One region of the Pseudomonas sessilinigenes genome, then DNA from elsewhere that is predicted to be linked to it. Evidence: predicted binding sites of a transcription regulator. Region 1 holds the regulator's gene; the other holds the start of a gene.

Region 1 (4,344 bases):
ATGCTCATGGCCGCCGGAGTACAAACCGCGATCATCACCGGGCGCAAGACCCCCGTGGTCGAGCGCCGGGCCAAGAACCTGGGAATCCCCCACCTCTACCAGGGCCGCGAAGACAAGCTGGTCGTACTGGACGAGCTTCTTGCACAACTGGGCCTAAGCTATGAAGAGGTCGCCTACCTGGGCGACGACCTGCCCGACCTACCCGTGATCCGTCGTGTCGGCCTGGGCATGGCAGTCGCCAATGCCGCCGCCTTCGTTCGCGAGCACGCCCACGGCATCACCGTGGCCCGCGGCGGCGAAGGAGCGGCTCGCGAATTTTGCGAACTGATCCTGCATGCCCAGGGCCGCCTCGAAGCAGCCAATGCCGCTTATCTATAGAGTCCGCCAATGCTGAGTAAAAAGATTCGCAACATACTGATCTTCGGGACCATTGCCTTGCTATTCGCTGCGGTGGGCTACTGGAATATCAGCCCCGAGCGCTTCCTCGACAAGCCGGTGGTCCAGGTCGATGAAAGCGCCATCGACTATTTCGCGATCAATGCCCACAGCGTGCAGTACCTGCCCGATGGGAAGCTGCAATACGAGATGACCTCGGACAAGGTCGAGCACATCAAGGCCAGCCAGGTAACCCTGCTGACCCAGCCGGACCTGCACATGTACCGTGGCACCGCCTATCCGTGGCACGTCCAGAGCGAACGCGGCGAAGTCAACCCGGATGGCACTCAGGTCGAACTCATCGACTCGGTACGGGTTTCGCGCACTGACGAGAAGAATCGCAACCTGCTGATCACCAGCAGTCGCATGACAGTATTCCCACAGAAGCAATATGCGCAAACCGAGCAAGCCGTTAGAATCGACGGCGCCGACGGCGTGACCACGGCTACGGGAATGAAAGCGTATTTGAAAGACGGCAGGATGGACCTGCTATCGAACGTAAGAGGACAGTATGAGGCTCATTAAAACCCTCCCTATTTTGCTCAGTCTGGGCGCAGCACTGGGAAGCGTGAGCGCCTGGGCTCTGCCGAACGATAGCCAACAGCCGATCCGCATCCAGGCCGACGATGCCCAGCTCGATGACAAGAATGGCGTAGCCACCTATAAAGGCGACGTGATCATCACCCAGGGCTCGATGAAGATCACCGGCAACACCGTGACCATCACCCGGGCCAAGAGTGGTGAAATCGACGTCGTGACCTCGGTGGGCAACCTGGCCTACTTCGAGCAACTGCAGAAGCAGACCGATCCCAAGCCGGTCCAGGCCTACGCCGTGACCATCCAGTACCACGCCCAGCAAAACCGCGTCGTACTGATCGACAAGGCCAAGGTCATCAACGACGGTAATACCACCGAAGGCGAGAAGATCATCTACGACACCGTCAAGCAAGTGGCCAATGCCGGTCGCGCCAACGGCAGCTCGATTACCGCTCCCCGTCCGCGGATCGACATGGTCATCCAGCCGAAAAAGAAAACCGACGAGCAAAAGGCCCAGTAATGGCAACTCTGAAAGCCCAGCACCTGGCCAAGAGCTACAAGAGCCGACAGGTCGTGCGCGACGTCAGCCTGTCCATCGACAGCGGCCAGATCGTCGGCCTCCTTGGCCCCAACGGTGCAGGCAAGACCACCTGTTTCTATATGATCGTCGGCCTGGTCCAGGCCGACCAGGGCCGGGTGCTGATCGACGACCTGGATGTCAGCCATCAGCCCATGCACGGGCGCGCTCGCGCGGGCATCGGCTACCTGCCCCAGGAAGCCTCGATCTTCCGCAAGCTGTCGGTGGCCGACAACATCATGGCTATCCTCGAGACCCGCAAGGAACTCGATAAAGCAGGTCGTCGCCAGGAACTGGAAAGCCTGCTGCAGGAGTTCCACATCAACCATATCCGCGACAACCTCGGCATGAGCCTGTCCGGCGGCGAGCGTCGTCGCGTGGAGATTGCCCGCGCGCTGGCCACCGCACCCAAGTTCATCCTGCTGGACGAACCGTTCGCAGGCGTGGACCCGATCTCCGTCGGCGACATCAAGCAGATCATCCATCACCTCAAAGCCAAGGGCATCGGGGTACTGATCACCGACCACAACGTCCGCGAAACGCTGGACATCTGCGAAACCGCCTACATCGTCAATGACGGGCAACTGATCGCCGAAGGCGATTCTGCGACTATCCTGGCCAATGAGCTGGTCAAGGAAGTCTACCTGGGCCACGAATTCCGCCTGTAAAGGCTGACGTGTTGGGCTAGTAGCCAGGGCGCCGAAAACAGTAAATCCCTACAAAGTTTATTGTTACGACGCTCTAGGCAAACACTTCAGTTTCAGGCATATAATTTGCTTATGTTTGGCGCTTCGGCGCCCTGTAGTGGATGGCGCATGTGCGCCGGCAATTAAGGTGTTAAGCCCCTGCCATGAAACCATCGCTAGTCCTGAGAATGGGCCAGCAGCTGACGATGACACCGCAGCTGCAACAGGCCATCCGCCTGCTCCAATTGTCGACCCTGGACCTGCAACAGGAAATTCAGGAAGCCCTGGAGTCCAACCCGATGCTCGAACGCCAGGAAGATGGCGACGACTTCGACAACAGCGACCCCCTGGCCGACAACACCGAGTCCAAACCCAATACCGAAATCCAGGAACCCTCCTACCAGGAAACCGCCCCAACGGTGGACAGCCTCGAGGATGGCGAATGGAGCGAACGCATTCCCAACGAACTCCCGGTGGATACCGCCTGGGAAGATGTCTACCAGACCAGCGCCAGCAGCCTGCCCAGCAGCGATGATGACGAGTGGGACTTCACCACCCGCACCTCCGCTGGCGAAAGCCTGCAGAGCCACCTGCTCTGGCAACTGAACCTGGCCCCGATGTCGGACACCGACCGCTTGATCGCGGTGACCCTGATCGACAGCATCAACGACCAGGGCTACCTCGACGAGACCCTTGAAGAAGTCCTCGAGGCCTTCGACCCCGAACTGGATATCGAGCTGGACGAAATCGAAGCAGTCCTGCATCGCATCCAGCAATTCGAACCCGCCGGCATCGGTGCTCGCAACCTGGGTGAATGCCTGCTGTTGCAACTGCGCCAGCTACCGACCAAGACGCCTTGGCTGAGCGAAGCTCAGCGCCTGGTCAGCGACTACATAGACCTGCTGGGCAGCCGCGATTACAGCCAACTGATGCGGCGCATGAAGCTCAAGGAAGACGAACTGCGCCAGGTCATCGAACTGGTGCAAAGCCTCAACCCGCGCCCGGGCTCGCAGATCGAATCCAGCGAAGCCGAGTACGTGGTCCCGGACGTCATTGTGCGCAAGGACAACGAACGCTGGCTGGTGGAGCTGAACCAGGAGTCGGTACCACGCCTGCGAGTCAATGCCCAATATGCGGGCTTTGTACGTCGTGCCGACACCAGCGCAGACAACACCTTCATGCGCAATCAGCTGCAGGAGGCCCGCTGGTTCATCAAGAGCCTGCAAAGTCGCAACGAAACCCTGATGAAAGTCGCCACCCAGATCGTCGAGCATCAGCGCGGCTTTCTCGAGTATGGCGACGAGGCGATGAAGCCCCTGGTCCTGCATGACATCGCCGAAGCGGTGGGCATGCACGAATCGACGATTTCCCGGGTCACTACGCAGAAATTCATGCACACCCCACGGGGTATATATGAACTGAAATACTTTTTCTCCAGCCACGTCAGCACCTCGGAAGGCGGTGAATGCTCATCCACCGCGATCCGCGCAATCATCAAAAAACTGGTGGCGGCGGAAAATCAGAAAAAGCCGTTGAGTGACAGCAAGATCGCTGGTTTACTGGAGGCACAAGGTATTCAGGTAGCCCGCCGTACCGTCGCCAAGTACCGCGAATCCCTTGGGATCGCGCCTTCTAGCGAACGTAAGCGGCTGATGTAGCCGTAGGGCTGGCCACAGCGTTTCGGAGTGTGTCTGAATGCTCGCCAAACGGCGACCAGGCAAACCGCCTGATCGATGCGCAGCAGGCTTCAGACACGGTCCAGGTGGCAGGCAAAATGGCCTGCCGCGTCATGCACTGGCAACGAAGGAGAAGCTGTATGCAAGTCAACATCAGTGGACACCAACTCGAAGTGACTGAACCTCTGCGCGTCTACATCGGCGAAAAACTCGACCGACTGGAACGCCATTTTGACAAGATTACCAATGTGCAGGTCACCATGGCCGTCGAGAAGCTGAAGCAGAAGATCGAGGCTACGCTGCACATTCACGGTGGGGAGGTCGTCGCCAATGCAGAACATGACGATATGTATGCCGCAATCGACCTGCTCACGGACAAGCTTGACCGCCAACTGAAAAAGCACAAGGAAAAGCAACTCCACCTTCTCCAAGG
Region 2 (4,344 bases), 2.6 Mb from region 1:
CCACTCCTTTTGCCGCTAGTCGGCTCTAGATACCAATAGTTTGAACTTTGGACAGCCCGACCGGGCTGCTCATGCCTGCCAGGTTCAGCATCAACTCTCCACCGGTCTGACTGATGGTGACGCTGTTGACCGTGGCCGGCAGGTAGGTGACCAAGGCTGTGCCCTTGCCATCGATAGTCGTGCTGGCCTTGAAGCTGTAGTTGCCCGGCGCGGCCTTGGTCCCGTCGGTCTTGGTGCCATCCCAGACAAAACTGGCGTTGCCAGCCTTCTGGCTGCCCATGTCGATGGTCTTGACGATGTTGCCGTCCTTGTCGGTGATGGTCATGGTCACCGAACTGACGCTGGCCGGGATAGTCACCGAGCCCGTCATGCTCTTGCTGGTGTCGACCTGGGTGGTACCGCTCTGGACGATCACCGAACGCCCCACCAGGGAAGAGGCCTGCAAGGCCTGGGAGGACTTGTAGTTGCCCGTGATGGAGTTCACCGAATCATTGAGGGTGGTAATCCCCTCCAGGGTCGAGAACTGCGCCAACTGGGCAACGAACGCGCTGTTGTCCTGCGGGTCCAATGGATTCTGGTTCTTCAGCTGGGTCACCAGCAACTTGAGGAACGCATCCTTGCCCAGGGCCTTCTTGCCTGTGGCGCTGTTGGTCGCCGCGGCAATGCCATCGGCACTGGTATTCGCGGTTTTCTTCGACGAATTGGCCAACACATCCTTGAGGGATGGGGCGGTAGTGGTATCAGTAACGCTCATCGAATTCGCCCCTTATCACTGACCGAGGGTCAGGACCTTCTGCATCATGGTTTTGGCGGTATTCATCATTTCAGCGTTGGTCTGGAACGAGCGACTGGCAGAAATCATGTCGGCCATTTCTTCCACCACGTTGACGTTGGGGTAATAGACATACCCCTTGGCGTCGGCAGCCGGATGATTGGGCTCGTAACGGGCCTCGAGATTGCTTTGGTCCTCCACCACGCCCAGCACCTGTACCCCTTGGCCGGCGGCATCCTGGTTCTGGAACAGCGAGCCACTGTCACCGCCCTGGGCGTTCTGGAACATGGTGGCGAACACCGGGTGACGAGCGCGATAGGTCTGGTCGATGCTCGACGACACGCTCTCGGCGTTGGCGATGTTACTGGCAACGGTGTTCAGACGAGTGGTCTGGGCGCTCATGCCACTACCGGCAATATTGAAAACACTGGCAAGGGACATGGATTACTCTCCGCGCAGGGCTGCAACCAGCCCTTTGAATTTGCTGTTGAGCAGCGTGAAGCTGGCCTGGAAGTCCACCGAGTTCTGCGCATAGTTCGACTGCTCGAGCTGGGCATCCACAGTGTTCTGGTCGATCGAGGGCTGCATCGGCGTGCGATATTGCAACGACTCGTCGCCCTGGCTCAGCCCCTGGGCTTCGATGTGTCGGTTATTGGTCAGGTTCAAGGCAAAGCTGCCGTTCTTGGTCTTGTCGACCTGATCGGCGAGCACAGCTGAGAAGTCCAGGTCCCGAGCCTTGTAGTTAGGGGTATCGGCGTTGGCAATGTTGTTGGCCAGCACCTCGGCGCGCCTGGCGCGAAAGCCAAGAGCCTGTTCGTGGATACCGAGCGCTTTATCGAAGCTGATGCTCATGTCGGGAAACCTTTGGGAGACCTGATTTTTCGTTACCCTGAACTTAGCAAACTGCGTGCCAAGCCAATAAACCCCCATTTTCCGGGGCTTTCCCGGTAGTGACAAAGCGGCAAATGCCAGAAAAGCGGCAACGAATTTCCGCGAAGCGCCGGCAAAGCGGCAATCACCCTGCCTCCTCCCGCTCTCCCGACAACAAACGGCAGGCACAAAAAAGGAGGCTCGAAAGCCTCCTTTTTCATTACAGCGGTCGCAGGTCACTTCGCCTGGTAGATGATCCCCGGATTGCACTGCACCATCTGGTAATGGTCCGGCAAGCCATTGAGGGCTTCCGATGCCCCCAGGAACAGGTAGCCGCCCGGCTTCAATGTGCTGTGAATGCGCATCAGGATGTCCTTCTTGACCTCGGCCGAGAAGTAGATCAATACGTTGCGGCAAAACACGATGTCGAACTTGCCAAGACTGGCATAGCTGTCCAGCAGGTTGAACGAACGGAACTCCACGCGACTCTTGATCGGTGCCTTGACCACCCAGCGCCCCGGTCCCTTGGGGTCAAAATAACGCTGCAGGCGATCGGCCGAAAGGCCACGCCCAATGGCCAGGCTGTCGTACTCGCCGGTCTTGCAATTGTTGAGCATGGTTCCCGACAGATCGGTAGCAACGATCTGCACCCCCATCTTCAACTGGCCCATGTTGCTGCGCTCGAACTCATCGATGGACATCGATAGCGAATAGGGTTCCTGCCCCGAAGAACAGGCCGCGGACCAGATCCGCAAGCGCTGGTTGGGGTTGGCCCTAATCGCCTCGGGGAGCACCTTGTTCTTCAACACCTCGAACGGATAGGTGTCGCGAAACCACAAGGTTTCGTTGGTCGTCATGGCATCCACGACCATCTCGCGCAAGCCGCCACGAGGCTGGGTCTGGATACGCTGGACCAGCTCACCCAAGGTTTTTATACCTTGCTGCTCCATCAATTTGTTGAGACGGCTCGAGACCAGATATTGCTTGTTTTCCCCGAGCAAAATACCACAGGCTTTTTCCAGGAAGACCCGGAACTGTTCAAAATCCAAATTACCCGTAGACAATGCTGCCGCCTCTTAAATCTATGTCCACCAAGGGCTGTTGCCCTCAGCTGTGGTCTGCTGCTTTGATCCGGTCAACAACCCGGGATGCCAGGTCATCAGGACGGAACTTGGCAAGGAAGTCATCGGCACCGACCTTCTTCACCATCGCCTGATTGAACACCCCTGACAACGAAGTATGCAGGATGATATGCAGCTTTTGCATGCGTGGATCATTACGTATCTCGGCCGTGAGGGTGTAACCGTCCATTTCAGGCATCTCGATGTCGGAAATCATCATGAGGAATTCCTCCTCCGGCTTCTTCCCTTCATCCACCAGCTTGCGCAGGTAATCCAGCGCCTGTCGTCCATCGTTCAATGCCACTACCTCGACGCCCACGGTCTGCAGGCAACGAGTGACCTGCTTGCGGGCCACCGACGAATCGTCAACGGTCAGCACACGCAGGGAAATTGCCTTGTGCTGGGTCTCGACATCCACCACGCCGACCGAGATCGCCTCGGAGGTAGGCGCGACTTCCGCCAGGACCTTCTCCACGTCGATGATTTCGACCAGCTGGTTATCCACCCGGGTCACCGCCGTCAGGTAATGATCGCGTCCGGTGCCCTTGGGCGGCGGATGGATTTCTTCCCAGTTCATGTTGACGATGCGTTCTACCGAGCGCACCAGGAACCCCTGGGTCTTGGTGTTGTACTCAGTGATGATGACGAACGGGTTGCTCTGGTCCTGCAAGCCACCAGAACCCGTAGCCATTGCCAGATCCAGGATCGGAATGGTCGCCCCTCGAATATTCGCGACACCGCACACCACAGGACTGGATTTGGGCATCAGGGTCAACTTGGGGCACTGCAGCACCTCGCGAACCTTGAATACGTTGATCCCATAGAGCTGCTCGCCGTCCAGACGGAACAACAGCAGCTCCAGGCGATTCTGCCCAACCAGTTGCGTGCGCTGGTTTACCGAATCCATTACACCAGCCATGCCCAGACTCCCCAAAGCTTTAAGATCCGACGCACGCTCATTGCTAAACGGCACGGCGCTTGCTTTTTAACTGTTATGAACGCCAAAACGACATTTTTTCGACGCCTGACATCGCAAAGCCGCCAATTACTCTGCGGCCTTGCCATGTTGTGCATTTTAAACCCTGGCGGCCCTGCCGTTGCTGATTCGGTCACCCTGCCTGATTTGCTTATCGGCGTGACTCAAGGGTTTCTTGAATTCACGGTAGAAGACTACCTGGCTACCAGTCAAACGGAAGGACGCTACGAAATCCAAGTCAATCAGCTGGATCCCCGGATGCGCATGCCTGCCTGCGACAAGGAATTGACAGCTACCCTGGAAAGCCCGGCACAACCGCTGGGTCGGGTAACCGTCAAGGTCCGCTGCGACGGGGGGTCGCCTTGGACGGTATTCGTCCCGGCACAGGTCAAGCTGTTTCGTGAAGTGGTCACCAGCGTTCGCCCTCTCAAACGCACAGCCATCATCGAGCCAGAGGATGTCGCGCTGCGCGAACGAGATATCAGCCAGGGCGGCCAGAGCTACCTGACCTCGCTTGACCAGGCCATTGGACAGAAACTTGTCCGACCAATGGTCGCAGATCAAGTCATCAGCCTTGCCCACCTGGAGCAGGCCGAGGTGGTACG

Evidence for each region. The regulator sigma-54, encoded in region 1, starts transcription at its own class of promoters, with help from an activator protein. The targets are predictions, from matches to a motif close to ANTGGCATNNANNTTGCTNT.
Region 2: the regulator sigma-54 is predicted to act here: its motif matches at 1,668-1,687, upstream of flgB (flagellar basal body rod protein FlgB).

Annotation. Positions count from the first base shown of each region.
Region 1 covers NZ_CP027706.1:1,014,531-1,018,874, reverse strand. The annotation lists gene C4K39_RS04580 (KdsC family phosphatase) at 1-378, shown strand, start outside; gene lptC (LPS export ABC transporter periplasmic protein LptC) at 388-960, shown strand; gene lptA (lipopolysaccharide transport periplasmic protein LptA) at 947-1,492, shown strand; gene lptB (LPS export ABC transporter ATP-binding protein) at 1,492-2,217, shown strand; gene C4K39_RS04560 (RNA polymerase factor sigma-54) at 2,400-3,893, shown strand; gene hpf (ribosome hibernation-promoting factor, HPF/YfiA family) at 4,052-4,344, shown strand, end outside.
Region 2 covers NZ_CP027706.1:3,623,979-3,628,322, reverse strand. The annotation lists gene flgD (flagellar hook assembly protein FlgD) at 26-754, opposite strand; gene flgC (flagellar basal body rod protein FlgC) at 770-1,213, opposite strand; gene flgB (flagellar basal body rod protein FlgB) at 1,217-1,624, opposite strand; gene cheR (protein-glutamate O-methyltransferase CheR) at 1,879-2,706, opposite strand; gene C4K39_RS16705 (chemotaxis protein CheV) at 2,750-3,682, opposite strand; gene flgA (flagellar basal body P-ring formation chaperone FlgA) at 3,758-4,344, shown strand, end outside.